DNA from 4 places in the Bradyrhizobium sp. B025 genome. Region 4 is predicted to be linked to each of the others. Evidence: predicted binding sites of a transcription regulator. Region 4 holds the regulator's gene; each other region holds the start of a gene.
The links. The regulator PhoB, encoded in region 4, activates phosphate uptake and scavenging genes when phosphate is short. The targets are predictions, from matches to a motif close to TGTCATNNANCTGTCAT.
Positions count from the first base shown of each region.

Region 1: a site for PhoB is predicted at 5,133-5,149, ahead of ACE10W_RS17535 (DUF47 domain-containing protein). Genes of this name have one in related genera too.
Region 2: a site for PhoB is predicted at 3,335-3,351, ahead of ACE10W_RS33080 (YdcH family protein). Genes of this name have one in related genera too.
Region 3: a site for PhoB is predicted at 1,598-1,614, ahead of phnF (phosphonate metabolism transcriptional regulator PhnF). Genes of this name have one in related genera too.

Region 1 covers NZ_CP170150.1:3,825,201-3,832,323, forward strand. Annotated here, with positions in the region: gene ACE10W_RS17505 (hypothetical protein) at 1-2, opposite strand, end outside; gene ACE10W_RS17510 (ABC transporter ATP-binding protein) at 313-1,068, shown strand; gene ACE10W_RS17515 (ABC transporter ATP-binding protein) at 1,061-1,807, shown strand; gene ACE10W_RS17520 (ABC transporter substrate-binding protein) at 1,898-3,121, shown strand; gene ACE10W_RS17525 (branched-chain amino acid ABC transporter permease) at 3,196-4,065, shown strand; gene ACE10W_RS17530 (branched-chain amino acid ABC transporter permease) at 4,067-5,035, shown strand; gene ACE10W_RS17535 (DUF47 domain-containing protein) at 5,192-5,836, shown strand; gene ACE10W_RS17540 (inorganic phosphate transporter) at 5,936-6,943, shown strand; gene sugE (quaternary ammonium compound efflux SMR transporter SugE) at 6,936-7,123, opposite strand, start outside.
Region 2 covers NZ_CP170150.1:7,020,057-7,027,179, reverse strand. Annotated here, with positions in the region: gene ACE10W_RS33110 (5-(carboxyamino)imidazole ribonucleotide synthase) at 1-828, opposite strand, end outside; gene purE (5-(carboxyamino)imidazole ribonucleotide mutase) at 825-1,313, opposite strand; gene ACE10W_RS33100 (GGDEF domain-containing protein) at 1,456-2,163, shown strand; gene ACE10W_RS33095 (hypothetical protein) at 2,273-2,524, opposite strand; gene ACE10W_RS33090 (hypothetical protein) at 2,547-2,759, opposite strand; gene ACE10W_RS33085 (YdcH family protein) at 2,901-3,107, opposite strand; gene ACE10W_RS33080 (YdcH family protein) at 3,436-3,618, shown strand; gene ACE10W_RS33075 (NAD(P)/FAD-dependent oxidoreductase) at 3,841-4,944, opposite strand; gene ACE10W_RS33070 (EAL domain-containing protein) at 5,147-7,123, shown strand, end outside.
Region 3 covers NZ_CP170150.1:618,051-625,173, reverse strand. Annotated here, with positions in the region: gene ACE10W_RS02905 (carbon-phosphorus lyase complex subunit PhnI) at 1-460, opposite strand, end outside; gene phnH (phosphonate C-P lyase system protein PhnH) at 464-1,072, opposite strand; gene phnG (phosphonate C-P lyase system protein PhnG) at 1,077-1,541, opposite strand; gene phnF (phosphonate metabolism transcriptional regulator PhnF) at 1,649-2,380, shown strand; gene ACE10W_RS02885 (GFA family protein) at 2,431-2,853, opposite strand; gene mddA (methanethiol S-methyltransferase) at 3,082-3,870, opposite strand; gene ACE10W_RS02875 (winged helix-turn-helix domain-containing tetratricopeptide repeat protein) at 4,004-5,554, shown strand; gene irr (Fur family transcriptional regulator Irr) at 5,790-6,269, opposite strand; gene ACE10W_RS02865 (hypothetical protein) at 6,452-6,763, shown strand; gene ACE10W_RS02860 (DUF2147 domain-containing protein) at 6,767-7,123, opposite strand, start outside.
Region 4 covers NZ_CP170150.1:470,015-477,137, forward strand. Annotated here, with positions in the region: gene pstC (phosphate ABC transporter permease subunit PstC) at 1-821, shown strand, start outside; gene pstA (phosphate ABC transporter permease PstA) at 826-1,671, shown strand; gene pstB (phosphate ABC transporter ATP-binding protein PstB) at 1,668-2,489, shown strand; gene phoU (phosphate signaling complex protein PhoU) at 2,501-3,217, shown strand; gene phoB (phosphate regulon transcriptional regulator PhoB) at 3,240-3,947, shown strand; gene ACE10W_RS02130 (GcrA family cell cycle regulator) at 4,204-4,713, opposite strand; gene ACE10W_RS02135 (aspartate aminotransferase family protein) at 5,168-6,376, shown strand; gene argF (ornithine carbamoyltransferase) at 6,376-7,123, shown strand, end outside.

The DNA of each region.
Region 1 (7,123 bases), 3.4 Mb from region 4:
ATCATCCATGCCGCGGGAAAATTTTCTATGAAGGCTGGCGCGCGGGACGAAAGACCGTTAACGACGGCTTGACGACCGGTGCTTTCGCGAACCGGAAGGCCGGGCAGGCGTGACATCAAAACATCTCCGACTAAGGGAGCATTTGTATCCCAGCCGGAGACCTGATCTGCTCAGCTTTCCGCCTTGCCTAACCCCCGTCACCTCCGGCATATTCCGCGCCCGGAGGCGGCGTTCCGGGAAGGCTCCAAGGCCTCCTGAAAGCCGAAGCAACAAGGACAGCCACGCGGGTCGCGCGGGCAGGGGGAAATCTGTTTGGCCGATGAGTTCATTCTCGAAACGGAAGGCTTGACCAAGGAGTTCGCGGGCTTCTTCGCTGTCCGCGACGTTGCGCTCAAGGTCCGCCGTGGGAGCATTCACGCGTTGATCGGCCCGAACGGCGCCGGCAAGACGACGTGCTTCAATCTTTTGACCAAGTTCCTCAGGCCGTCCGCCGGGAAGATCCTGTACAAGGGACAGGACATCACCGCGATGGCGCCGGCCGACGTGGCCCGCATGGGACTGGTGCGATCGTTCCAGATCTCGGCGGTGTTTCCGCATATGACCGCATTGGAAAACGTTCGCGTCGCGCTTCAGCGCCAGCACGGCAGTTCCTTCGATTTCTGGCGCTCCAAGTCCGTGCTCAACCGTTTCAACGATCGCGCACGCGACCTGTTGAACGATGTCGGCCTCAGCGAGTTTGCCAATACGCCTGCGGTCGAAATGCCCTACGGGCGCAAGCGCGCACTCGAGATTGCAACCACGCTCGCGCTCGACCCCGAGATGATGCTGCTGGACGAGCCGATGGCCGGCATGGGCCACGAGGACATCGACAAGATCGCGGCGCTGATCAAGCGCATCTCCGCGAAATACACCATCCTGATGGTCGAGCATAATCTGAGTGTCGTGGCGAATCTCTCCGACATCATCACCGTGCTGACGCGCGGGCAGGTTCTCGCGCAGGGCCATTACAGCGAGCTCACCAAGGACGAACGCGTCAAGGAAGCCTATCTGGGAGCCGGTCATGCCTGACACTGCGATCGCCGAGGCTCCGGCAAAGGCTGCGAGCGGCGGAAACATCCTCCAGGTCCGCAACCTCGAGGCCTGGTATGGCGAGTCCCACATCCTGCATGGGATCAATTTCGACGTGAACGCGGGCGAGGTTGTCACCCTGCTCGGACGAAACGGCGCCGGCAAGACGACCACGCTGAAGTCGATCATGGGCATCATCGGCAAGCGTACCGGCTCGGTGAAGTTCAACACCCAGGAGATCATCCGCACGACCTCCGATAAGATCGCGCGCATGGGCATCGCGTTCTGCCCGGAAGAGCGGGGGATATTCTCCAGCCTCGACGTGCGGGAGAATTTGTTGTTGCCGCCAGTGGTCCGCGAAGGCGGACTGCCGCTCGAGCAGATCTTCGACCTGTTTCCGAACCTGAAGGAGCGGCTCAACAGCCAGGGCACGAAGTTGTCCGGCGGCGAGCAGCAGATGCTGGCGATCGCGCGCATCCTGCGCACCGGTGCGAGCTTCCTGATGCTGGACGAGCCGACCGAAGGGTTGGCGCCAGTCATCATCCAGCAGATCGGCCACACCATTGCGCGGCTCAAGAAGGAGGGCTTTACGATCCTCCTGGTCGAGCAGAACTTCCGGTTCGCATCCACCGTTGCCGACCGCTACTACGTGGTCGAGCACGGCAAGATCATTGACGGATTTTCCAATGCGGAGCTTGCCGCCAACATGGACAAGCTCCACACTTATCTCGGCGTCTAGGCATGATCCGGAAGGTGTGAAGCGATTTTCCGAAAAGATCATGCTTAAACAGAAGAACTGCCAACGAGAAAATTCAAAAAGGAAAGTTGCATGAAGACCAGGTCGATTGCATCATTGCTGCTGACCACCGCGCTCACCTTCGCCGCAGCCGGCGTCGCGTCCGCGCAGGACAAGACCGTCAAGATCGGCGCGCTGTCCGATCAGTCAGGACTCTATGCCGATCTCGGCGGCCCCGGCTCGACGCTCGCAGCGCAGATGGCCGTTGAAGATTCCGGCCTTACCGCCAAGGGCTGGAAGATCGACATCGTCTCCGGCGATCACCAGAACAAGCCCGACATCGGCACCGCGATCGCGCGGCAGTGGTTCGACGTCGACAAGATCGATGTCATCGTGGACGTGCCGAATTCCGGTGTGGCGCTCGCCGTCAACAACGTCATCAAGGAAAAGAACGGCGTCTACATCAACTCTGGTGCGGCGACCTCCGACCTCACCAACGCGCAGTGCTCACCCAACACCGTGCACTGGACCTACGACACCTACATGCTGGCCCACACCACGGGCCAGGCGCTGGTGAAGGCGGGTGGCGACAGCTGGTTCTTCCTGACCGCGGACTACGCCTTCGGTGCGGCGCTCGAGCGCGATACTACGGCCGTTGTCACCGCCAATGGCGGCAAGGTGGTCGGCGGCGTGAAGCATCCGCTGAACACGCCGGACTTCTCGTCCTTCCTGCTCCAGGCGCAGGCCTCCAAGGCCAAGATCATCGGCCTTGCCAATGCCGGCGGCGACACCACCAACGCCATCAAGCAGGCGGCCGAGTTCGGCATCGTCAAGGGCGGCCAGAAGCTCGCCGCGCTCCTGCTGTTCCTCACCGACGTCAAGGCGATCGGTCTGGAGACCGCGCAGGGCCTCAACTTCACCGAGACGTTCTACTGGGACATGAACGACCAGACCCGGGCGTTCTCGAAGCGCTTCGCCTCGAAAATGAAGAACAACGCGCCGCCGACCATGGTGCAGGCCGGCGTCTATGCCGGCGTGCGCCACTATCTCAAGGCGCTGGACGCACTCGGCGGCAATCCTCACGACGGCGTCAAGGTCGTCGAGAAGATGAAGTCGATGCCGACGGAGGACGATCTGTTCGGCAAGGGCGAGATCCAGCCGAACGGCCGCACCATCCACAGCGCCTATCTGTTCGAGGTCAAGAAGCCCTCGGAGTCCAAGGGCCCGTGGGACTTCTACAAGCTGGTCGGCACGGTGCCGGGCGATCAGGCCTTCACGCCGCTGTCCGAGAGCAAGTGCGCGCTGTTGAAGAAGTAGGATAACGGCCCGCAGGCCTTTGAGGCCTGCGGGCGACTTTCAGGGGAACGCCGAAGGGACCGGGTGCGGGATCGATGCAGGCACTTTACGCTCAGCTACTGGTGGGACTGATCAACGGCTCGTTCTACGCGCTGCTCAGTCTCGGGCTTGCCGTGATCTTCGGCATGCTCAACATCATCAATTTCGCCCACGGCGCGCTCTACATGATGGGCGCCTTCGTCGCCTATTTCCTGCTGAACAATGATTATCTCAGTATCGGCTACTGGCCGGCATTGATCGTCGCTCCGATCGTCGTCGGCATCTTCGGCATGATCCTGGAACGGACCATGCTGCAATGGCTGACCGGGCTTGACCATCTCTACGGCCTGCTGCTGACCTTCGGCATTGCGCTGATCGTGCAGGGCGTGTTCCAGAACTATTTTGGATCGTCGGGCCTGCCTTATGCCATTCCTGACCAGCTCAAGGGCGGCATGAATCTCGGCTTCATGTTCCTTCCGGTCTATCGCGGCTGGGTCGTCGTGTTCTCGCTTATCGTGTGTCTGGCGACCTGGTACCTGATCGAGAAGACGCGGCTCGGCGCTTACCTCCGCGCCGCGACCGAAAACCCGACGCTGGTCCGCGCCTTCGGCATAAACGTGCCGCGCATGATCACGCTGACCTACGGTCTCGGCGTCGGCCTTGCCGCGCTCGCCGGCGTGCTCTCGGCGCCGATCAACCAGGTGCGGCCGCTGATGGGCGCCGACCTCATCATCGTCGTGTTTGCCGTGGTGGTGATCGGCGGCATGGGATCGATCATGGGCTCGATCATCACCGGTTTCGCTCTCGGCGTGATCGAGGGCCTGACCAAGTATTTCTACCCCGAGGCCTCCAACACCGTCGTGTTCGTGCTGATGGTGCTGGTGCTCTTGGTGAAGCCATCGGGATTGACGGGAAGGGCGGCCTGATATGACAGCCTTGACGGACGATACGCTGCGGGCGACCCCGCGCGCGATGCGTGACGAGATGATCGTGTTTGCGGTGATGGCGCTGCTGCTGGCGTCGGTGCCGTTCACGGGGGTCTATCCGTTCTTCGTGATGCAGGCGCTGTGCTTCGCGCTCCTCGCCTGCGCCTTCAACCTTCTGATCGGCTATGGCGGCCTGCTGTCGTTCGGCCACGCGATGTTCTTAGGCACAGCCGGCTATTGCAGCGCGCATGCGCTGAAGGTGTGGGCGTTGCCGCCGGAGCTCGGCATCCTCGTCGGCGTCGCCGGTGCTTTCGTGCTCTCGATCGTGACCGGCTACATCTCGATCCGCCGCCAGGGCATCTATTTCTCGATGATCACGCTGGCGCTGTCGCAGCTCCTGTACTTCATCTACCTCCAGGCGCCGTTCACCCATGGCGAAGACGGCATTCAGGGCATTCCGCAGGGGCACATGTTCGGCGTCCTCGATCTCTCCAAGCCGACGGTCCTGTACTACGTCGTGCTGGTCGGCTTCCTCGCCGGCTTCCTGTTGATCTTCCGCATCATCAACTCGCCGTTCGGCGAGGTGTTGAAGTCGATCCGCGAGAACGAGCAGCGCGCGATCTCGCTCGGCTACCGGACCGACCAGTACAAGTTCCTGGCCTTCGTCCTGTCGGGCACGCTGGCCGGCTTCGCCGGATCGCTGAAGGTGTTCGTGGCGCAAAATGCCTCGCTCACCGACGTACACTGGTCGATGTCGGGCGAAGTCGTGCTGATGACGCTGGTCGGGGGTCTCGGGACCATCTTCGGACCCGTGGTCGGCGCCTTCGTGATCATCGCCATGCAGCAATATCTGGCGAGCTTCGGCCAATGGGTGACGGTGATCCAGGGCTCGATCTTCGTGATCTGCGTGCTCACCTTCCGCCGCGGCGTCGTCGGTGAAATCGCGCATTACTTCCGGCGTTCGCTCTAAGTAATTGATTTAAGGTCAATTTACCCGCTTCGTGAAAGTGGTGGATGATCCGGCACCGCGGGCGTGAGGTGGCACGCGCGCGGACCGAAAATGGTCTATGACAGTTTCGTGACGGCCCTTCCGGGCCGGGCCATTTCCAACCGGTAGTCTATCCCCATGATGCGATGGTTTCGCGCTTTCCTGCCCAAGGAAGAACGGTTCTTCGACCTGTTCGACCGACATGCCCAGACCGTGATCCAGGGCTCGATCGCGCTCCAGGGCATGCTCAACGGGGGCGAGGAGACGCCGGTCTATTGCCAGCGCGTCAACCAGTTCGAGAACGATGCCGACAACATCACCCGTGAGGTGCTGACGGCGGTGCGCCGCACCTTCATCACGCCGTTCGACCGCGGCGACATCAAGAACCTCATCACCTCGATGGACGATGCCATCGACCAGATGCAGCAGACCGCCAAGGCCGTGATGCTGTTCGAGGTCCGCGCCTTCGAGCCGCCGATGCGCGAGATCGGCGGGCTTCTGATCGAATGCGCCAATCTGGTCGGCCGTGCGCTGCCCCTGATGCAGCAGATCGGCAAGAACGTGGCCATGCTGACCGCCATCACGGAAGAGCTGACCAAGCTCGAGGGCCGGGTCGACGATCTCCACGACATCGGGATGAAGGAGCTGTTCCTCAAGCACCGCGACGGCAACGCGATGGATTTCATCGTCGGTGTCGAGATCTACGACCATCTCGAAAAGGTCGCCGATCGCTTCGATGACGTCGCAAACGAGATCAACAGCATCGTCATCGAGCAAGTGTAGCGCATGATCCGGAAAAATGTGCAGCGGTTTTCCTTCGCGACAAACGCGGAACGCGTTTGCGCGGAGATCATGCGAAAACTTTAAGGCAGGGGCCTCGCCGTGGATGCTGCGTTGGGTCTTCCCGTCCTGGTCGGACTGATCGCCGTCGCGCTGCTGTTCGACTTCTTGAACGGCCTGCATGACGCTGCCAATTCGATCGCGACCATCGTCTCGACCCGCGTGCTGCGGCCGCAATTCGCGGTGTTCTGGGCCGCTTTCTTCAATTTCGTCGCCTTCATGGTGTTCGGGCTGCACGTCGCCCAGACCATAGGCACCGGCATTATCGATCCCTCAATCGTCGATGCCCACGTGATCTTCGCGGCGCTGGTCGGCGCCATCGTCTGGAACCTCGTGACCTGGGCGCTCGGCATCCCGTCTTCGTCGTCGCATGCGCTGATCGGCGGGTTGTTCGGTGCCGGCGTGGCCAAAGCCGGGATTTCGGCGGCGGTCTGGAGCGGATTGTCCAAGACGGTGATCGCCATCGTGCTGTCTCCGCTGGTCGGCTTCCTGCTGGCGATGCTGCTGGTTGCGATCGTCTCCTGGGCCTCGGTGCGATCGACGCCCTTCGCCGTGGATCGCGCCTTCCGCATCCTGCAATTCGCCTCCGCCTCGCTCTATTCGCTCGGCCATGGCGGCAATGACGCGCAGAAGACCATGGGCATCATCGCCGTGCTGCTCTATTCACAGGGCCATCTCGGCAGCGAATTCTCGGTGCCGTTCTGGGTCGTGCTGTCCTGCCAGGCCGCGATGGCGATGGGCACGCTGATGGGCGGCTGGCGCATCGTCCGCACCATGGGCCTGCGCATCACGAAACTGACGCCGATGCAGGGCTTTTGCGCCGAAACCGGCGGCGCCGCGACCCTGTTCATGGCGACCTTCCTCGGGGTTCCCGTCTCGACCACCCACACCATCACCGGCGCCATCGTCGGCGTCGGCGCCGCCCGCCGCCTCTCGGCGGTGCGCTGGAACGTCGCCAGCTCGATCGTCTATGCCTGGGTGATCACGATGCCGGCCTCGGCGATCGTCGCCGCGCTGACCTGGTGGGCGGTCAGGATTTTCGTCAAGTAACGAGCTTCAGCCCGATGATACCGGCAACGATCAGTCCGATGCTGGCCAGGCGAAGCGCGGTCGCCGGCTCGCCGAACAGGATGATCCCGAGCGTCGCCGTGCCGACCGCGCCGATGCCGGTCCACACCGCATAGGCGGTCCCGACGGGCAGCGATTTGAGCGCGAGCCCAAGCAGGATGA
Region 2 (7,123 bases), 2.4 Mb from region 4:
GATCTCGTTGACCAACACCTTTGGTCCGGTGCCATTGGCGAGCACGAACATCTCCACCGCCAGCACGCCGACATAGTCGAGCGCGCTTGCGATCTTGCTTGCGATGCTGCGCGCCTCTTCGGCGAGCGCGTCCGGGATCGGCGCGGGCGCGCGCGATATCTTCAGGATGTGGTCGCGGTGCTCGTTCTCGGTGACGTCGAAACATTCCACCTGGCCCGCGACCGAGCGCGCGGCGATCACGGAGATCTCGCGCTCGTACGGCACGAAGGCCTCCAGGATCGCCGATTTGGTGGCGAGGCTGGTCCAGACCTTGGCGATGTCGTCGCCCGCGCGGATGATGGCCTGGCCCTTGCCGTCATAGCCGAAGCGGCGGGTCTTCAGCACGGCCGGAAGACCGATCCTTAAAATCGCCTCGCGCAACGAGGGGACGGAGGTGACGTCGGCATAGGCTGCGGTGCCGATGCCGAGCCGCGTCACGAAATCCTTCTCGGCGAGCCGGTCCTGGGTGGTCTCCAGGATCTTGCGGTTGGGCAACACCGGGCGGCGCGCGTCCAGCACCATCGCGGCGGCCGCCGGGACGTTCTCGAATTCGTAGGTGATGACGTCGACGTCGTTGGCGAACAGCTCGAGCGCCTCGACGTCGGCATATTCGGCGCAGGTCGCGTTCAGCACGACGTCGAAGGCCGGCGAGTCCGGATCGGGCGAGAAGACCTGGCAGCGCAGTCCGAGCCGCGCCGCGGCCATGGCCAGCATCCGCCCCAATTGTCCGCCGCCGAGGATTCCGATCGTGTCGCCGGGCTTCAGCTTCACCTGCTTTGCGTCGGTCACGCCTTGTCCTCCGGGCGCTCGGCGACCGCCTCGGTCTGTGCCTTGCGCCAGGCGGCGAGGCGGTCGGACAAGGCTGGGTCGGACAGCGCCAGCACGGCGGCAGCAAGCAGCGCCGCGTTGATCGCGCCGGCCTTGCCGATGGCAAGGGTGCCGACCGGGATGCCCGCGGGCATCTGCACGATCGAATAGAGCGAATCGACGCCCTTGAGCGTCTTCGATTCGACGGGAACACCGAAGACCGGGAGCTCCGTCAGTGCCGCCGCCATGCCCGGCAAATGTGCAGCGCCGCCCGCGCCGGCGATGATGATCTTGTAACCCGCCGCCTTGGCGCCCTTGGCGAAAGCGACCAGCCGGTCGGGGGTGCGGTGTGCCGAAACGATGCGGGTCTCGGCGGCAACGCCGAGCGCCTCGAGCGTGTCGGCGGCATGCCGCATCGTGTCCCAGTCCGACTGGCTTCCCATGATGATGGCGATCGGCGCGGTCATGACGTTAATTGTGCTCGGGAAAACAGAAACATAGGCCAGATTAACGGTTCCGGCCGGCGGCTCGCAAGGCGGTGGCAAGGAGAAGGGAATGCACTATCCTGTCTTGGTGAATCCCCGCAAGCCTTCATTGAGCAGGATGCCCATGAAGAAACCAAAAAGGGCGAGCGCTGCGAAGGCCAAAAAGGGCCGGAAAATCAGCGCCGGCCGGTCCAAACCTGCCACCAAGCGTCCGGCCAAGCCGCCGCGGCGCGGAGCGTCGCTTGATGGCACCAAGGACAGTGCAAAGATCATCCGCGGGCTGCGGAGCAAGCTCAAGGCGGCGGAGCGGCGGGTCGCGGAACTGGAAGCTGCCGCCGACACCGATTTCCTGCTCGAGATTCCGAACCGGCGCGGCTTCGAGCGCGAGCTCACACGCGCCATCGCCTACATGAAGCGCTATCGCGCCACCGGCGCGCTGATCGTGCTCGATGTCGATCGGCTGAAGCCTATCAACGATTCCTTCGGCCACGCCGCCGGCGACGAGGTGCTCAAGGCGATCGTCGGCGCGCTGACGCGGCAGGTCCGCGCCTCCGACGTGGTCGGCCGGCTCGGCGGCGACGAGTTCGCGCTGCTGCTGTGGAATCTCAACGAGACCGATGCCAAGGCGAAGGCCGCGGCCTTCGAGCAGGCGATCGACGAATTATCCTTCGTCTTCCGCAGCCAGAATGTGACCGCAGGCGCCTCCGCCGGCGTCGCGTTGCTGGGGGCGCATTCCGACGCAGGCCGCGCCTTGGAGGAGGCGGATGCCGCAATGTATGTGCGCAAGGCGCGCCGGCGGCACGAGCCGCGGATCAGGCTGGTCAGCAACTGAGCATGATCCGGACCCGAAGGGCCGCGCTAGCGCAAAGTGTGCAGCAATTTTCCTCGCGACAAATGCGAAACGCGTTTGCGCGGAGATCATGCTCAAAACAATAAATGCCCTACAACGTGGCCAGATCTTCCGGCACGTTGCCGAATTTGCGCAGCAGCGTCGCGTCGCCGAATTCGCCGGTCATGGGATCGCCGCTGCGGCAAAATGCGACCGCGCCGATGTGGCCCGCGCCGCGCGCCAGAATTTCGGCGCGCCGCAGCGCGGCCGTCGAGGACTGACATTCCTCCGCGGCGCCGGCGACCGGCGATCCGTCGTCATCGATCAGGAAGGGCATTGCAACGTAGTAGGTGACGTCCGACATGGCGTTGCTCCGATCATCAACATCAGGCGGCGCTGCTCCGCGCCTTGCTGCGAGAGGTCTCCGGAATGCAGCCGGCTGAAATCGCCGCCTGCAATTCCTCGAGCTCCGCCTCCAGATATTCGTTGGCCATGATCAGCGCCTTGATGGTGCTGCGCAGATTGCCGTCGCACATCGCGATCGCCTGATCGCAGGCCTGTTCATAATGGCTGTTGTCCAAAAGGGCGGTTGCCGACATCTGCGTTGTCCTTGCTAGGTTCCTTGGGCGTTTCTCTGGGGCGTTTCCTGGGGGCGTTTGGTGCCTGAATGTTCCTATTTTGTTCTTTTGGAGTCAAGAGGATTCACCCGGCTCGCCCCGCCGCGAAAAGCCCGCTGGGGATCAGGCGATGATGTCGGGCGTGATCTGGTCTTCGATGAAGGCGATGCGGTCGCGCAACAACAGCTTGCGCTTCTTCAGCCGCTGTAACCGCAATAGGTCGGGGGCAGGCGATTGATGCAGTGCATCGATCGCCGCGTCGAGATCTCGGTGTTCCTGCTGCAACCGGGCGAGCTCGGCTTCGAGTTCGCTCTCGTCTTCATGGGTCATGTCTGCGGTGGCCGAAAAACCGATAGTCGTGAGATTAAGGCTGTGGATGCCCTGTGGAAATTATCGTCCTTGCGCGCCGTGACCGCAAGCGATCTCGGGCCGTCGCTCACCGATCTCTCGCAAGATATTTCGACGGTTCGCTGCGGCGCTGCGCAAGCGCATTGATATCATGGATTTTTCCCAGCGCGGTTCCTTACTCACGCTTCGTTACATATGAATTTTCAAAAATGACAAGGCGACGACGGATATCCATCGACAGAACGAATCGGTGATGTACACTTCGTCGTCCGGATCGAATCCAAGGTCACCCCTACCGAGGAGGTTTCGAATGACAATTCAGGCACATCTGGTTGAATTGGAACGGAAGCATAAAACTCTCGAAAACGAATTGCACGAAGCTCTCGTGCACCTTTCAACAGACGACCTGCAAATTGTTGAGTTGAAGCGCCGGAAGTTGATGGTCAAGGACCAGATCGAGCGTCTGAAGCACACTGGCGACACGCTTCACTAGTAAACCCCGTATTCAGCGTCGAGTTTGATCGTACCCCTTCAGGCAGGGGTGAGTGCTGTTGCGCTCATCCCTGTTGGAAGATGCGAAGCCGCGCAAGGACATTTGCGCGGCGTCCAGAGCTATTTCCGTTCCGACGGAATCGGAACGGAAATAGCTCCGGCTTCTTGTTTGGACGCGTTTTCTTCTTTGCGCGAAGTGGTATCCGCTTCGCTTGAAGACGCTTCAGATATTTGCGAGCTCGGCGACGTGATCGGCGATCGCGAGCGAGGACGTCAGTCCCGGCGATTCGATGCCGAACAGGTTGATCAGGCCTGCCACGCCGTGATCGCGCGGACCCTGCATCAGGAAATCCTGCGTGGCGACCGCCGGCGGCACGATCTTCGGGCGGATGCCCGAATAGCTCGGCATCAACGCGCCGTCAGGCAGCGTCGGCCAGTATCTCCGGATCGCCGGATAGAAGCGCTCGGCGCGTGACGGATCGACCTCGTAGTTGATCGTCTCGATCCACTCGACGTCAGGGCCGAAACGCGCCTGCCCCGCCATGTCCAGCGTCAGATGCACGCCGAGGCCGCCGGGCTCGGGCACCGGATAGATCAGGTGCGAGAACGGCGCCTTGGCGTTGCAGCTGAAGTAATTTCCCTTGGCGAGATAGGCCGGCGGAATCCGGTCCAGCGGCATGCCGTCGATATTGCGCGCCACCGTTGTCGCCGCGAGGCCCGCAGCGTTGACGAGGAGGCTGCATTGCAGCGCCATCGGTGCCGCGCCGCCGGCCTCGACCTCGATCACGCCGGCGGCCGCCTTGGCACGGATCAGCGGGGTGTGAAACGCGAAGGCCGCGCCGGCTTCCTCGGCCTCGCCGCGCAGCGAGAGCATGTAGGCGTGGCTGTCGATGATGCCGGTCGAGGGCGAGAGCAGCGCGGCGTCGCAGGCGAGCGCCGGCTCCAGCGCGCGTGCGGCCTCGCCCGTGAGCAACTGCATGTCGAGCACGCCATTGGCCTCGGCGTGCGCCTTGATCGATTGCAGCTTCTCGGTTTCCTTCGCATTGGTCGCGACGATCAGCTTGCCGCAATTCTTGTGCGGGATGCCGCGCTCGCCGCAGTAGCGGTAGAGCGCGTGCTTGCCGTTGACGCACATGCGCGCCATCCAGCTTCCGGCGCGGTAGTAGATGCCGGCATGGATCACCTCGCTGTTGCGCGAGGAGGTGATGGTGCCGATGGCCTCGGCTTCCTCGAGCACGATGACCTCGCGCCCGGCCTGGGCCAGCTTTCGAGCCACCGCGAGCCCGACCACGCCGGCTCCGATGACGATGCAGTCGACCCTATCCATGGTTGTGCAGGAGGTCCGCTGGAAGCGCCGGTGGCATCAAGCCCGGGAACGAGGGCGCGGGGTGATTTTCCGTTAAGGAAGCATTTATCATGTCAGGGCAATTGCCGTATTTAACGTGACATTTTTCTGTTGCGCGTACAGGCGTTTACCCGATCCAAACCCGTGAGGCCAGACAATCCGACGTTGAAATCGCGGGTGGCTGATGGCTGAGAAGAACTGGCACGCGGACAGCACGATTCTGATTGCTGTGCAGGCCGTCGTGTGCCTGGCCGGCACGGTCGCGCCTGCGCGTGCCTTTGCGCTGTCGGACAGCTTCGCCCCGCCGAGCTCGCTCGACAACCTCGATCCCAACCTGATCTGGGAAGCCCTGATCGGGGGCATCGTCGTCTGTGCGTTCCTCGTGGCAATCGCGTTGTGGATCCACTCCGCGCTGCGCCGGACCAGGCGGTTGCAGCTGCGGCGCAACGCCTTCGTCTCCTCCGCCATGAACAATCTCAACCAGGGCGTGGTGATGACCGATGCGCAGCGGCGCGTCATCTTCTGCAATGACCGCTATCTCGAGATCTATGGCCTGTCACGGTCGGATCTGTGGGCCGACATGAACGGCCACGACATCCTCGAGCTGCGGCGCAAGCGCGGGGTCCTTGGTGGCGTCTCCGATAAGGAATTCTACGAGAAGGCGGCAAGCGGCAACGGTCTGATCACCGAACTGCCTGACGGCCGGGCCATCCTGGTAAAATACTTTGTGCTGCCGAACGGCGGCTCGGTGGCGACGCATCTCGACGTCAGCGAGGAGCGCAGGCTGTCGCGGCAGCTCGCCTCGACCAAGCAGTTCCTGGAAACGGTGCTCGACAACGTGCCGGCCTGCGTTGCTGCGAAGAACATCGAGGACGGCTGCTACATCTTCGCCAACACCGCCTATGAGCGGTTCTGGGGGTTTACGCGGGACCAGGTCGTCGGCAAGAACGCGCGCGAGCTGTTTGCCCCCGTCTCAGCGGCCAGCATCGAGGCGACCGACCGGGCGGCGCTCAATTCGCCGGACGGCCAGTTCCGTAATGAGTTCGAGGTCGACCGCGGCGGTGAACGGCGCATGGTTGCCTCGATCCGGATCGTGGTCCGCAACGAGAACAACAAGCCCGAATTCCTGATGCTCGTGTTCGAGGACATCACCGACCGCCGCTCACTGTCGCAGGAGCTGGAGAGCACCAAGAAATTCCTCGAGCTCGTCGTCGACAACATCCCGGTGGCGCTGATCGTCGAGCAGGTCAAGGACGGCCGCTATCTGCTCGCCAACCGCAGCGCCGAGACGATCCTCAACCGCAGGCGCGAGGAAGCCACGGGCCTGACCGCGTCCGACATCTTCAATCCCAAGGAAGCCAAGCTGATCATCGCGCGCGACGAGGCTGCGATCAAGAAGCGCGGGATGATCACCGAGGAGCACCCGATCTCCACCAAGGACGGCCTGCGGCTGTTCCTGACCCGGCGCGCCACCGTGCTCAGCGATGCCGGCGAGCCGCAATACCTGATCAAGACCCACGAAGACGTCACCGACCGCCGGCAGACCGAGTCGCGCATGGCGCACATGGCCTATCACGACGGCCTCACCGATCTGCCGAACCGTGCCGCCTTCCTGCAGGCGCTGACCCAGATGATCGAGGCCTGCGAAGGCACCGGCGAGGAGTTCGCCGTCCTCTGCGTTGATCTCGACGGCCTCAAGGAGGTCAACGACGTCTTCGGCCATGCGCTCGGCGACAAGCTCCTGATCGAGGTGGCCCAGCGGCTCCAGGACTCCGCGCGCGGCGGCGTGGTGGCGCGCCTGTCCGGCGACGAGTTCGGCCTGATCATCGACGGCAAGCAGCCGGAGGCGGGTCTTGCGCTGGCGCAGCAGCTCGGCGAAGCCGTCGCGCGGGAATTCCAGATCGACGGCCGGCCAGTCCGTGCCGGCGCCACCACCGGCATGTCGATTTTCCCGCACAATGGCGCCGACGGCGCCTCGTTGCTCGCCAATGCCGGTGCGGCGCTGTTCCGCGCCAAGCAGAAATCGCGCGGCACGATCAGCCTCTACCAACCGGAGATGGACCAGCAGATCCGCGATCGCCGCGTGCTGCATCAGGACCTGTCGATGGCGATCAAGAACGGCGAGCTCTCGCTCGCCTTCCAGCCGCAGGGGGCCGCCGGC
Region 3 (7,123 bases), 150 kb from region 4:
GCGGCGTCGGCGCGGTCGAGGCTTCGGCCGTCGCCGGCGCGTCCGGCACAAATCCCTCCGCGAGCGAGGGATCGAGCAGGCGGTGCGTATAGTCGAAGGTCGGCCCGAGGATCTGGCCGCCGGGAATGTCCTTGAAGGTCGAGGACACCCGCCGCTGCACGCGCATGGCGCCGGTGTCGACCGGCTCGCTCGCACCGAAGCGCGGCAGGGTGGCGCGGAAGGCGCGAACCAGGAAGATCGCCTCGATCAGATCGCCGCGCGCCTGCTTGATCGCGAGCGCTGCGAGCTCACGGTCATAAAGCGAGCCTTCGCTCATAACGCGGTCCACGGCCAGACCAAGCTGCTCCGAGATCTGGTCGAGCATGACTTCCGGCACGCTTTGATCGCCGCGCCGCGCATTGGCGAGCAGGCGATGGGCGTTCTCGATGGCGCGTTCGCCGCCTTTGACTGCGACATACATGCTTCAGCTTTCCTTGCTCACGACCCGCGTGGTGCGGGGGATCGCGACCACGGCGTCATCGGCGACCAGCACCACGTCGATGCCGCGCGGAAACAGCGCCTCGTTGACACGCAGCCGCTCGAACAGGTCGGCGGGCTTGATCGAGGCCCGGAGCGTCGCGACGCCGTCGATGCCGGGGCCGCGCAGCTCGAAGCCCCGCCCCGCGTCAAGGCTATCGACCTGGAGGATCAACGTGGTCGACCGGTCCGGGTATTCGCTGGTGCCAAGCGCGAAGCGCTCGAGCGCCGGAAGCAAGGCGCCATCGCTGATCAGGGCAAAGCTCGCGATCGAGGAGTCCTGAATCACCGGCGCGCCGGTGTGGAACTTGAGCCATTTCACGACTTCCGAGCTTTCCGACATCCGCGCATCGAGCCAGAGCGGCGTGTCGTGATCGAACAGCGTCAGCGCGATCGCGGCGGCGCCGCGCATCATCGGCCCGGGTGTGCCCGCCATCGGCACGATGCGCTGGACCGAACCCGGCCGCGCCATCGCGTCCATGACCGAGCGAAAGGTCGATTGCGCCGACAGCACCTTGTCGGCGAACCCCGGCGGCAGTTCCGCAATCGTGGTCATGATCTCACCCCTCACCGCGCACCATGGTGTAGAAATCAACCTTCGTCGCGGCGGTCTCGGCCGCCGCCTGCTTGCGCCGGATCGTAAGCTGCTCGCGCAACGGTGCGATAACGTCCCGCTCGACCGATGCGGAAAAATCCCGCGACTGCACCAGCGCATCGCACAGAGCGATCAGCCGCGCCTTCTCACCGTCGCGTCCGAGCGTGTAGCCGAAGCCGACCTCGCCGCTCGCGAGCCGCACCGCGGCACGCGACACCGTGGCTTCGCCGAGGTTGAACGGGGCGCCGTCGCCGCCGACCCGGCCGCGCAGCATGACGAGGCCGTTTTCCGGCGCGCGCAGATCCTGATGGGCCGGGAGGGCGAAAGCGCGGAGGCGAGCGGCGATCTCGCCCGCCTCCGCGTGCGCCAGCACGGCCATCGCGGCCTTGCGCTGGGCTTGCTGATTGTTGTGCCGCGTCACCCGATCCACCGAACTTGCCGAACTCAAGTTGTCTATGATAGTAGACAACTTCATACGGAAGCGCCATGACTGTTTCGTGACAAGCGTGTGATTTTCGGGCTAGGCTGACCGGCGATATGAGCATGCAGGACACCGCCTCCACGGGCGTCGCGCTATGGCGCCTCGTTGCCGACGGCATCGAGCGCGGCATCGCCGACGGCCGCTTCGCCGCCGGCGACAAGCTGCCGGGCGAGATGGAGATCGCCGAGACCTATCGCGTGAATCGCCACACCGTGCGGCGGGCGCTGGCAGCCCTTGCCGAGCGCGGCCTGGTGCGCGCCGAACGTGGCAGCGGCACCTATGTCGAGGCGCAGCGCATCGCCTATCCGCTGCGCTCGCGCACGCGCTTCTCGGAGATCGTCGGTGCCGGCGGCCGTGAGCCGCGCGGGCAGTTGATCGAGGCGTCCGACGACGTCGCGACGCGCGAGCTGGCGCGCGAGCTGGGCCTGAAGGTCGGCGCCCCGCTGGTGCGGATCGAGGCGATACGCCTAGCCGACCGCACCCCGATCTGCGTCTCCACGACGTGGCTGTCGGCGGAGTTGTTTCCGGGTGCGGGCAGCGTGTTTGCCGCAACGCGCTCGATGACGAAACTGCTCGAACACTTCGGCGTCCGCGACTATCGCCGCGGCGCGACCCGGATCACCGCCGGCATCGTCGACGCGACCGACGCTGCACGGCTCGATCTGCCGCTGGGACGGCCGATCCTCGTGGTCGATGCCACCGACCACGGTCTCGACGGCAAGCCGCTGGTGACGAAGCATTCGCGCTTTGCCGCCGAGCGGGTGGAGTTTCTGGTGGAGAACGGCTGAGATGCAGCTCGCTCTTCCCCCCGCAAGAGGAGGAGGAAGAGCAGCGCCTGCTACTCCTGCATCATCTCGCCGCTGCCGCCGAACTCGGCGGGGAAGTCCTTCAGCTTGGGCAGGCCGTCGCGCATCGGCAGCACCGTCTCGGCGTAGTTGACGTGGACGCCGGGCGTGAACGCCAGGGTGGGGATGGTGGCGGTGAAGACGTCGGTCAAACCGAGCGGCGGGTGATTGGTCATGAGATGGCCGCCGCACTTCCTGCAATATTTGCGCTGGCTGAGCGGCGTCTTGGCGAAGGTCTCGACGTGCTGCGCGCCCTCGGTGATGCGCACCGCGTCAGGCTTCCACAGGCTGAAGGCGTTCACCGGCCCGCCGGACCAGGACCGGCAGGAGCCGCAATGGCAATAGCCCATCGCCTCCGGCGCACCCGTGACCTCGACCGTAACCGCGCCGCAGAAGCAGTGTCCGACATGTTTCATTGGGTCGTCTCCGTTGATGAAGGTTGGAAATCCTCTCCCCGCTCCGGTTCACCGAGATCTCGGCGAAGGCGGATGCGGGGTCGCGACGAGCTTCGCTCGCGTTGGTAGCCTCGGAGTGAGGGGGAATCACTCCGAGGGACGTTGAAGGCGAGAGTCCGGCAAGGTCCGATACGCGCCTCGGCGCCGCCGCGCGTCCTCCTTTCGGCGGACGCGCGCAGAGCGCGAAAACTAAACTGACCGGCGCCAGGGAATAAGCATCGACACGCGTTGTTTGTACTGCCGGTATTCGTCGCCGAAGAGATCAATGAGGTCGCGCTCCTCCAGCGCGATGCCGACGAAGATGTAGATCGTGGTCACGGCCGCAAACAGCAGATGTCCCGCGGTCATGACCGGAGCCGCCCAGAACGCGACGATGAAGCCGAGATAGATCGGATGACGGACAAACTTGTAGAGCAGCGGCGTCTTGAAACGCGGCGGCGTCGCTTCCTTGCCGACGAGATGGTTGGTCACCTGATGCAATCCGAACAATTCGAAATGGTTGATGATGAAGGTCGAGGTGAACACCAGCACCCAGCCTGCGAAGGACACCGTGACCAGCGTCACGGCGAAATCCGGGTCCTCGACCTCCCATATGACGGCCGGCAGCGGACGCCACTGCCAGAACAGGAGCAGCAATGACAGACTCGCGAACAACACATAGGTGCTGCGCTCGATCGGTTTGGAGACGAACTGCGTCCACCATGTCTTGAAGCGCTGGCGCGCCATCACGCTGTGCTGGACGGCGAACAGCGCCATCAGAAGCAGGTTGATGATGACGGCCTCAGCCGTCGACGTGTCGGTTCCGGTGTCGATGGTCTTCGGCACCACCAGCCCCATCACGAAGCCGATAGCGTAGAGAATGGTGACGAAAAACACGAGATACGCCGCAATTCCGTACAGAAAGGCGATGAACTTGAAAATGCGAGAGCCCGTAACCTCCGGGCCGATCGAATGAACCTGGTGATCAATTTGGGACATGGAAAGCTCCGTTGTGCCGAGGCATCGGCACTGTTTGGTCTTCGCACCATGCCGGATCGGACGTTCCATGGCTTTTGCGGACGGTTGATTTTCGCCTGAGACGACTTTGATTTTTGCTTGAGACGACAGAAACGTGCGATTTTGCTTTGAAAACAACGTGCTCGACGGCGACCTGCGCGAACTGACCTGCGCCGGGGTCGCCGTGCCGTTGCAGCCGCAGGTGTTCGATCTGCTGCTCTACCTCGTCGCGCAGCGGGCCCGAGTGGTCAGCAAGGATGACCTGATCAGCCAGATCTGGAGTGACCGGATCGTCTCGGATTCCGCCCTGAACAGCCGGATCAATGCCGCGCGCAAGGCGCTCGGCGACGACGGCGCGACTCAGCGGCTGATCAAGACGATCCCGCGCAAGGGCTTTCGGTTCGTCGGCGAGGTCCGGGAAGATGTGGCAGTCACACTCGCGCCTGCGGAACCCGCCCCGGCCCCGGCACGCACGGTTGCGGACCGCCCGGCGATCGCGGTGCTCGCCTTCGAGAACATGAGCGGCGATCCCGAGCAGGACTATTTCGGCGACGGGATCAGCGAGGACATCCTCACCGCCCTGTCGAAGCAGCGCTGGTTCATGGTGATCGCCCGCAACTCGTCCTTCATCTACAAGGGACGCGCGGTCCACATCAGGCAGATCGCCGAGGAGCTCGGCGTCCGCTACATCGTCGAAGGCAGCGTGCGCAAGGCGGACAAGCGGGTGCGCATCACCGCCCAGCTCAACGACGCGGCGTCAGGCAGCCATCTCTGGGCCGAGCGCTATGACCGCGAGCTCGTCAACGTCTTCGCCGTGCAGGACGAGATCACCAACGCGATCGTCGCGGCGATCGAGCCGCAGATCCACGCAGCGGAGAATTTTCGCAGCCATCGCAAGCCGCCCGCGAGCCTCGACGCCTGGGATCTGTTGATGCGCGCGCTGTCGCACTACTGGCGCGTGACGCGGCAGGATCACGAGGCCGCACAGGCGCTGCTCGAGCGCGCGATCGGGATCGATCCGAATTACGGCCAGGCGCTGTCGGTGCTGGCGGCGAACCACATGTTCGGCGCGCATCTCGGTTGGGTCGAGCTGGCCAGGGTGGCGCCAATAGCGGAAGCCGCCGCGCTGGCCGCGGTGCGTTGCGATCATGAGGACGCCTGGGCGCATGCCGGGCTCGGCAGCGTCTACTTCTCGACGCGCAGGCTTGCGGACGCGCTGTCCGAGTTCGAGCAGGCGCTCGCGCTCAATCCGAACTTCTCGCTGGCGCAGGGCTATTACGCGCTGGCGCTGTCCTATGCCGGGCGATCGAAGGACTCGTTCGAGGCGGCGCAGAGGGCGATCCGGCTCTCACCGCGCGACCCGTCGCTGGCGATCTATCACGGTATCGCCGGCTATGCGCGCTTCACCGAGCGGCGCTATGACGAGGCCATCGCGCTCGCGCGCGAGGCGATCCGCCATCGCGGCGACCTCACCGGCGCCTATCGCGTGCTCGCCGTCTCCGCCGGCATGACCGGCGACGGGATGCTTGCGGAGATGGCGCTGGGCGAGCTCCGCCGCACCCAGCCGGGCATCTCGCTGCACTGGATCGAGACGCAACTGCCATGGGCCAGTGACGCCGATCGCGAGCACTATCTGGAAGGATTCCGCCGGGCGGGGTTGCGGTGACACCTCTTGCCTTCCCTAGAACGGCAGGGGAATAGCATTTGAGAGCGGTTCCTGCGGCCATCCTTCGAGACGCCCGCCTGGCGGGCTCCCCAGGATGAGGACGGAATTCGCGGCAGCAGCTTCAACGGGCACGGTGCTGCTTAGCCTCATCCTGAGGAGGCCGCTGGAAGCGGTCGTCTCGAAGGACATGGCGTGCGGTGAGGCCCCTCCAGGGGAAGGTAAGAGCGCGGCGGCGCTACACGCGCTTCCGGCGCAGATGGACGATGACGTCGAGCCGCGCGATCTCGTGGCCGGGAAGCGCCTCGGGAATCCTGGTGAAGGCGAGGCCATCGGCGACGTCGACCAGCACATCCTCGCCTTCGAGGTAGAAGTGCGGATGCACGGATGTGTCGGTATCGAAGAACGATTTGATGCCGTCGGCAGCGATCCGGCGCAACAGGCCGGCTTCGGTGAATTGGTTCAGCGTATTGTAGACGGTCGCCAGCGACAGGTATGCGTTTGCCGCCAGCGCCTCCTCATAAAGCCCCTCGGCGGTCACATGACGATGGCCGCGCAGGAACAGCAACTGGCCGAGCGCCAGGCGCTGGCGCGTTGGCCGCAGGCCCGCATCAACAAGCAATTGCAGACAGCGCTGCACGCCCTCATCCGGCTCCGGTACGACGACGTCAGGTCCGCTGTCGTCGCCCGCGGGGATATTCGTGGCCTGCATGTCCATCGATCGTCTCACGGCTGAAAGAACCAGGGCACGCAACGCGGCGTCCGGCCAGTTGCCATTCGATCGCAGAAGCGGCGGCTTGGCTTTGATCCGGATCAAATCCGGAAGCGGTCGCCTCTGACCTATCGCAAGGCGGCCCGGTCTATTCCCGGTCACAATGCAGCGATATCGATGAGGCTCACATGTCCAGGCCGGTTCCCGACAAGGCAGAGGTCGCGCTCGAATATCCCGACAAGTTCTATGTCGGCACCTTCGAGCATTCATCGCGCTTCGAGGCGCGGCTCGACGGCAGCGGCGTCGCGCTAGTGCTGCAACATCCGGGCGCGGCCGACGAACGCAAATCGGTGCACCTGCACATCAATTTCGGGCTGCTCGCCGGCATCCTGCGGGAGCTCGCCGGCAACGTCGCCGCACTCCCCAAGGACGACATCGCGCACCGCGAACAGCTCGCAGACGCGCTCGACGAGTTGCGACGGGCGCTGCGGACGCCCTGAAGGCTATTTCGTTTTCACCTGGATCGGCTTCGGTGCCGGCACGGCCGCCCATTCCTTGTCGGCGCGCGGGCCGTTGAGATCGCCGGTCAGGCCGACGAGCTGGCCGGGCAGCACGTCGAGGGTCTGCTGCCAGGTCTGGGTCTGGCACAGGAATTTTATGAGGCAGCCTTTCAGCTTCAGGCGATCGGCGGATTCGCGCCACAGCGAGACCGAATAGAACTTGCCGTCCTCCGCATTGTAGATGTCGCCGGCAAACCGTCCCTCGGGCGTCGCCTGCAAGCCCATGATGAGCTGGTGGCCGAGCAGCGCGCGGGCGCGCTTGTCCGCATCAGGATTCTCCTTGTCGCGATAGGGCTGGCC
Region 4 (7,123 bases):
TCCCGGCGATCAAGGAATACGGCTTCTCCTTCCTGTGGACGCAGCGCTGGGCGCCGTCGGCGGATCCGCCCGTGCTCGGCGCGCTCGGGCCGATGTACGGCACGCTCGTCACTTCCTTCATCGCGATGCTGATTGCCATTCCCGTTGGCCTCGGCATTGCGATCTTCCTCACCGAGCTCTGTCCGCAATGGCTGCGCCGCCCGATCGGCATGGCGATCGAGCTGCTCGCCGGCATTCCCTCGATCATCTACGGCATGTGGGGCTTCTTCGTGCTGGGCCCGTTCCTGGCCAACACCTTCCAGCCCTTCATGATCAAGATCTTCGACGGCGTCCCTGTCCTGGGCGCGATCTTCGCGGGGCCCCCGTCCTATCTCAGCCTGTTCAACGCCGCGCTGATCCTCGCCATCATGGTGCTGCCCTTCATCACCTCGATCTCGGTCGATGTGTTCAAGACGGTGCCGCCGGTGCTGAAGGAGGCCGCCTACGGCGTCGGCTGCACCACCTGGGAAGTCGTGCGCAGCGTGGTGATCCCCTACACCCGCGTCGGCGTCATTGGCGGCGTCATGCTGGCGCTGGGTCGCGCGCTCGGCGAGACCATGGCGGTGACGTTCATCATCGGCAACTCGTTCCGCATCTCCTCCTCGATCTTCGCGCCGGGCACCACGATCTCGGCGGCGATCGCATCCGAGTTCGCCGAGAGCGACGGCTTGCACCAGTCCGGCCTGATCCTGCTCGGCCTTCTGCTGTTCGTGCTGACGTTCTTCGTGCTCGCTGCGGCACGGCTGATGCTGATGCGGCTGGAAAAGAAGGCGGGGAACTAACGCCATGAACCCGATCTATTCACGCCGCCGCCGCAAGGACATCGTCGTTCGCGGACTCTGCATCGCCGCCGCCGCCTTCGGCGTCACCTGGCTTGCGCTGATCCTGATCACGCTGCTTTACAACGGCATCGCCGGTCTGAACCTCGAGATTTTCGTGGCAGACACGCCGCCGCCGGGCTCGACCGAAGGCGGCCTGCGCAACGCCATCGTCGGTTCGATCATCATGACCGTGCTCGGCGTCGGCATTGGCGCGCCGCTCGGCCTGTTCGCCGGCACCTATCTCGCGGAGTACGGCCGCAACGACCGCCTGACCTCGGTGATCCGCTTCATCAACGACATCCTGCTCTCGGCGCCCTCGATCATCATCGGTCTGTTCATCTACGGCGCGGTGGTGGTGCCGATGCGCGGCTTCTCGGCGATCGCAGGCAGCCTCGCGCTCGCCGTCATCGTCATCCCGGTGGTGCTGCGCACGACCGAGGACATGCTGCTGCTGGTGCCGAACGCGCTGCGCGAGGCGGCGTCCGCGCTCGGCCTGCCGCGCTCGCTGGTGATCAAGCGGATCGCCTATCGTGCCGCCCGCTCCGGCCTCATCACCGGCGTGTTGCTAGCCACCGCCCGCGTCGCCGGCGAGACCGCGCCGCTGCTCTTCACCGCGCTGTCGAACCAGTTCTTCAGCCTTGGCCTGAACAAGACGATGGCGAACCTGCCGGTCACCATCAACAACTTCGTCCAGAGCCCCTACGCCTATTGGAAGCAGCTCGCCTGGAGCGGCGCGCTGCTGATCACGATTACCGTGCTTGCCCTGAATATTGGCGCGCGCATCCTTGGCGCCGAGAGGACCGCAAAATGAGTGAGCTTTCCGTATCGATGAGCGCGGCCGGTGGGCTGCCCCAGGCGCCGCTGCTGCCGGAAGCGCCGGCCAAGGTGACGGTGCGCAACCTCAACTTCTATTACGGCGAGCACCACGCGCTGAAGAACATCAACCTGACGCTCGGCACCAACCGCGTCACCGCGTTCATCGGCCCGTCCGGCTGCGGCAAGTCGACCCTGCTGCGCATCTTCAACCGGATGTACGACCTCTATCCGGGGCAGCGCGCCACCGGCCAGCTCATGCTCGACCAGACCAACATCCTCGACGGCAAGCTCGACCTCAACCTGCTGCGCGCCCGCGTCGGCATGGTGTTCCAGAAGCCGACGCCGTTCCCGATGACGATCTACGAGAACATCGCCTTCGGCATCCGCCTCTACGAGAAGATCTCGAAGTCCGAGATGGACGACCGCGTCGAGAAGGCGCTGCGCGGCGGCGCGCTGTGGAACGAGGTCAAGGACAAGCTCAACGCCTCCGGCCTGTCGCTCTCCGGCGGCCAGCAGCAGCGCCTCTGCATCGCCCGCACCGTCGCGGTGCGGCCCGAGGTGATCCTGTTCGACGAGCCCTGCTCGGCGCTCGACCCGATCTCGACCGCCAAGGTCGAGGAGCTGATCCAGGAATTGTCCGAGAACTACACGATCGCGATCGTCACCCACAACATGCAGCAGGCGGCGCGCGTCTCCGACAAGACCGCGTTCATGTATCTCGGCGAGCTGATCGAGTTCGACGACACCAGCAAGATCTTCACGTCGCCGAGCGACCGGCGCACGCAGGATTACATCACCGGCCGGTTCGGCTGAGGAGACGGGACATGGGTTCTGAACATACCGCAAAGGCCTTCGACACCGACCTCCAGGAGCTCACCCGGCTCGTCGCCGAGATGGGCGGGATCGCCGAGCGCATGATCGTCGATTCCGTCGACGCGCTGATCCGCCGAGACGTCGCGCTCGGCCAGCGCGTCGTCGCCACCGACACCGAGCTCGACGCGCTGCAGAAGCGCATCGAGGAGCGCGCCGTGCTCACCATCGCCCGCCGCCAGCCGATGGCGGTCGATCTGCGCGAGATCGTCGGCGCCATGCGCGTTGCGACCGATCTCGAGCGCATCGGCGACCTCGCCAAGAACATGGGCAAGCGCGTCGCGGCGCTGGAGACGGATTTCCATCCGCTCAAGCTGTTCCGCGGCCTCGAGCACATGACCGACCTCGTGCAGCAGCAGGTCAAGTCGGTGCTGGACGCCTATGCCGCGCATGATCTGCCGGCGGCGATGGCGGTGTGGAAGGGCGACGAGGAAGTCGACGCCATCTGCACCTCGCTGTTCCGCGAGCTCCTCACCTACATGATGGAGGATCCGCGCAACATCTCGTTCTGCATCCATCTGATGTTCTGCGCCAAGAACATCGAGCGGATCGGCGACCACGCCACCAACATCGCCGAGACCGTGTTCTACATGATCGAGGGCCAGGCGATCACCGACAAGCGGCCGAAGGGCGACATGACGACCTTCGCCACGACGGTCCCGAATACCTGAAGACTTAAGGAGCGACGACACCATGGGCGCACGCATTATGGTGGTTGAGGACGAGGAAGCTCTCACCGAGCTTCTCCGCTACAACCTCGAAGGCGACGGCTATGATGTGGAGACGGTGATGCGCGGCGACGACGCCGACACCCGCCTCAAGGAACACATCCCCGATCTGATCGTACTCGACTGGATGCTGCCGGGACTGTCAGGCATCGAGCTGTGCCGCCGGCTGCGGACCCGGCCCGAGACCAAGCAGCTCCCGATCATCATGCTCACCGCGCGCGGCGAGGAGAGCGAGCGGGTGCGGGGTCTTGCGACCGGCGCTGACGACTACATCGTCAAGCCGTTCTCGGTGCCGGAGCTCCTGGCGCGCGTGAAGGGCCTCCTGCGGCGCGCAAGCCCGGAGCGGCTCGCCACGGTGCTGGCCTATGGCGACATCGAGCTCGATCGCGACAAGCGCCGCGTCGCGCGCTCGGGCCGGCCGATCGACCTCGGCCCGACCGAATATCGCCTCTTGGAGTTCTTCCTGGAGCATCCCGGCCGCGTGTTCTCGCGCGAGCAGCTGCTCGACAGCGTCTGGGGCCGCGACATCTACATCGACGAGCGCACCGTCGACGTCCACATCGGCCGCCTGCGCAAGCTGCTCAATCTCGGCCGCGAGCAGGATCCCATCCGCACCGTCCGCGGAGCCGGCTACGCGCTGGATGATCGCTTTGCGAAGGCGGAGCAGACGTAAGGTTTGCAGGCGTTGGTTTAGCGGGCTACAGCCACACTCTCAGTGTCGTCCCGGACAAGCGTAAGCGCAGATCCGGGACCCATAATCACAGGGCGTGGTTGTCGCGCGAAGAAGGTAACTCCGAGTCCCCGTAGCCACATCTTGCGGTCGTTATGGGTCCCGGATCTGCGCGCGCTTCAGGCGCGCTTGTCCGGGACGACATCGAGTTTGTTGGGCCGTCAACGCGTGACGGCCGTCGCTCGATTTCAGAACAAACTCACCGCGAGGGCTTCGCCGGTGCGCGCCGGCGATCCGCGGCGGGCTGATATGCCACGCGCGAGTGCTGCGCGCAGTAGGGCAGGCCCGACAGCGCCCTGCCGCCGCAGAAGAAGAAATCCGGGCTCGAGGGATCGCCGACCGGCCAGTGGCAGGTCGCCTCGTTCAGCTCCAGCAGCGACAGCCGCTGGCTCATCGGCACCACGTTGTCGTAGGTGACCGGTTCGGCCTCCACCTCGACCTCGAAGGCCTGCGCCAGCGCGGTGTTGCCGCGCGCAATGGGGCGGCTCACCCGCATCATGTGCTGCGCGGGGCGCGCCTTGCGCGGCCGCGGAGCCGCCGATGAGGGGCTCTTGGCGCGGCCGGATAGGCCGAGCCTGTGTACCTTGCCGATCACGGCATTGCGGGTCACGTTCCCGAGCTCGGCTGCGATCTGGCTGGCCGATAATCCGGCCTCCCAGAGCTTTTTCAACTGCTCGACGCGATCGTCGGACCAGGTCAAAACCGTCATTGCACCCTTTCCCTCGCCGTGCGGCTGCCATCCTGGCGCCTCGCGGCGAATGCCTAAGCCTCGAAAAACCCGTGCCGTCAGAATCCCTTAAGGCTCGCCGGGCGCGCCGATAACGCCCGAACGTCTACGCCGGTACATGAGGACTTAGAGGATCAGAAACACTGCACGAGATGTCGTATCTGACAAGCCAAACGCTACAATATGGCGTGACTCACGCGCAAGAGTCCGCCGACTCGCTTCCACATGTTCCGTGGCGAAAACCCCGCAATTTCGGCTCCGCAAGACTACGGATTCAGCGTTTCGCGAGGCTTTCGGGCGGCATTGACACCGGTTTCACCAGGCATAAGATAGTGTCACGTGCCGCCCTTAAAAGGCGGCACGTTTCGTTTTCCGGGCCGGTCAATGGTGCGCTGCGTGAGCGTGTTCAGGCCGTCCGCAACATCAAGTGATCGTCATGACTAACAGCGCAGCGCCGCATTTGCTTCCCGTTTTCGCCAGATCCGACCTCGGTTTCGAGCGCGGCGAAGGTTGCTGGCTGATTGCGACCAATGGCGATCGCTATCTCGATTTTACCTCCGGCGTCGCCGTGAACGCGCTCGGCCACGCCCATCCCGCGCTGGTCAAGGCGCTGCAGGAGCAGGCCACAAAACTCTGGCACATGTCGAACCTGTTCCAGAGTCCGGACGGCGAGAAGCTCGCGACGCGCCTGTGCAATGAAAGCTTCGCGGACTTCGTGTTCTTCTGCAATTCCGGCGCCGAGGCGCTGGAAGGTGTGATCAAGCTGGTCCGCCATCATCACTTCTCCAAGGGTCATCCGGAACGTTACCGCATCATCACCTTCGAAGGCGCCTTCCACGGCCGCACGCTGGCGACGCTGGCTGCGACGGGATCTGCAAAATATCTCGAAGGGTTTGGTCCGCCGATGGATGGCTTCGACCAGGTCCCGCATGGCGACATCGAGGCCGTGAAGAAGGCAATCGGTCCGCAGACCGCCGGCATCCTGATCGAGCCGATTCAGGGCGAGGGCGGCGTGCGTTCCGCAACGCCTGCGTTCCTCAAGGCATTGCGCCAGCTTTGCGACGAGAAGGGCCTGCTGCTCGCCTTCGACGAGGTGCAGACCGGCATGGGCCGCACCGGCGATCTGTTCGCGCATCGGCGTACCGGCGTCACACCTGACGTGATGTCGCTGGCCAAGGCGCTCGGCGGCGGCTTCCCGATCGGTGCGATCCTGGCCACCGCGGACGCGGCGGCCGGCATGGGTCCCGGCTCGCACGGCTCGACCTTCGGCGGCAATCCGCTCGCGGTCGCGGCGGCGAATGCCGTGCTCGACGTCATGCTGAAGCCCGGCTTCTTCGACCATGTGCAGAAGATGTCGCTGCTGCTCAAGCAGAAGCTCGCCTCCGTGATCGATCGTCATGGCGATGTCGTCAGCGAGGTGCGCGGCGAGGGCCTCCTGATCGGCATCAAGGCCGTGGTGCCATCAGGCGATCTCGTCGCGGCGCTGCGTAACGAGAAGCTGCTCACGGTCGGCGCCGGCGACAATGTCGTGCGTTTCCTGCCGCCCTTGATCGTCACCGAAGCCGAGATCGAGGACAGCGTCGGGCGGCTCGAACGCGCCTGCGCCGCGATCTCGTCCAGTCAGACCAAGCGGGCGGCAAGCTGATGAGCAAGTCGCCGAAGCACTTCCTCGATATCAACGAGCTCCCGCTGTCGGAGCTCAAGAGCATGCTCGATGCCTCCTCCGCCATGAAGGCGAAGCAGAAGGCGCATCAGCCGGTGAGGCCGCTCGAAGGCAAGACGCTGGCGATGATCTTCGAGCGCCCGTCGACCCGCACGCGGGTGTCGTTCGACGTCGCCATGCGCCAGCTCGGCGGCGAGCCCATCATGCTCACCGGCGCCGAGATGCAACTCGGCCGCGGCGAGACCATCGCCGACACCGCGCGCGTGCTGTCGCGCTATGTCGATGCCATCATGATCCGCATCCTCAACCACGACGCCCTGCTCGAGCTTGCGGCCAACGCGACCGTGCCCGTCATCAACGGCCTGACCCGGCGCTCGCATCCCTGCCAGGTGATGGCCGACCTTCTGACCTATCAGGAGCACCGCGGCCCGATCGAGGGCCGGACGGTGGCCTGGACCGGCGATGACAACAACGTGCTGGCGTCCTGGGCGCATGCCGCGGAGCGCTTCAAGTTTCAGCTCAATGTCGCAACGCCTCCGGAGCTTGCGCCGAAGAAGGCGATGCGCGACTGGATCAAGGCTTCAGGCGCGCCGATCATGCTCGGCACCGATCCGGAAGCCGCCGTGCGCGGCGCCGATTGCGTCGTCACCGACACATGGGTGTCGATGGGCGACAAGGAAGGCGAGCACCGCCACAACGTGCTCAAGCCATACCAGGTCAATGCCAAGC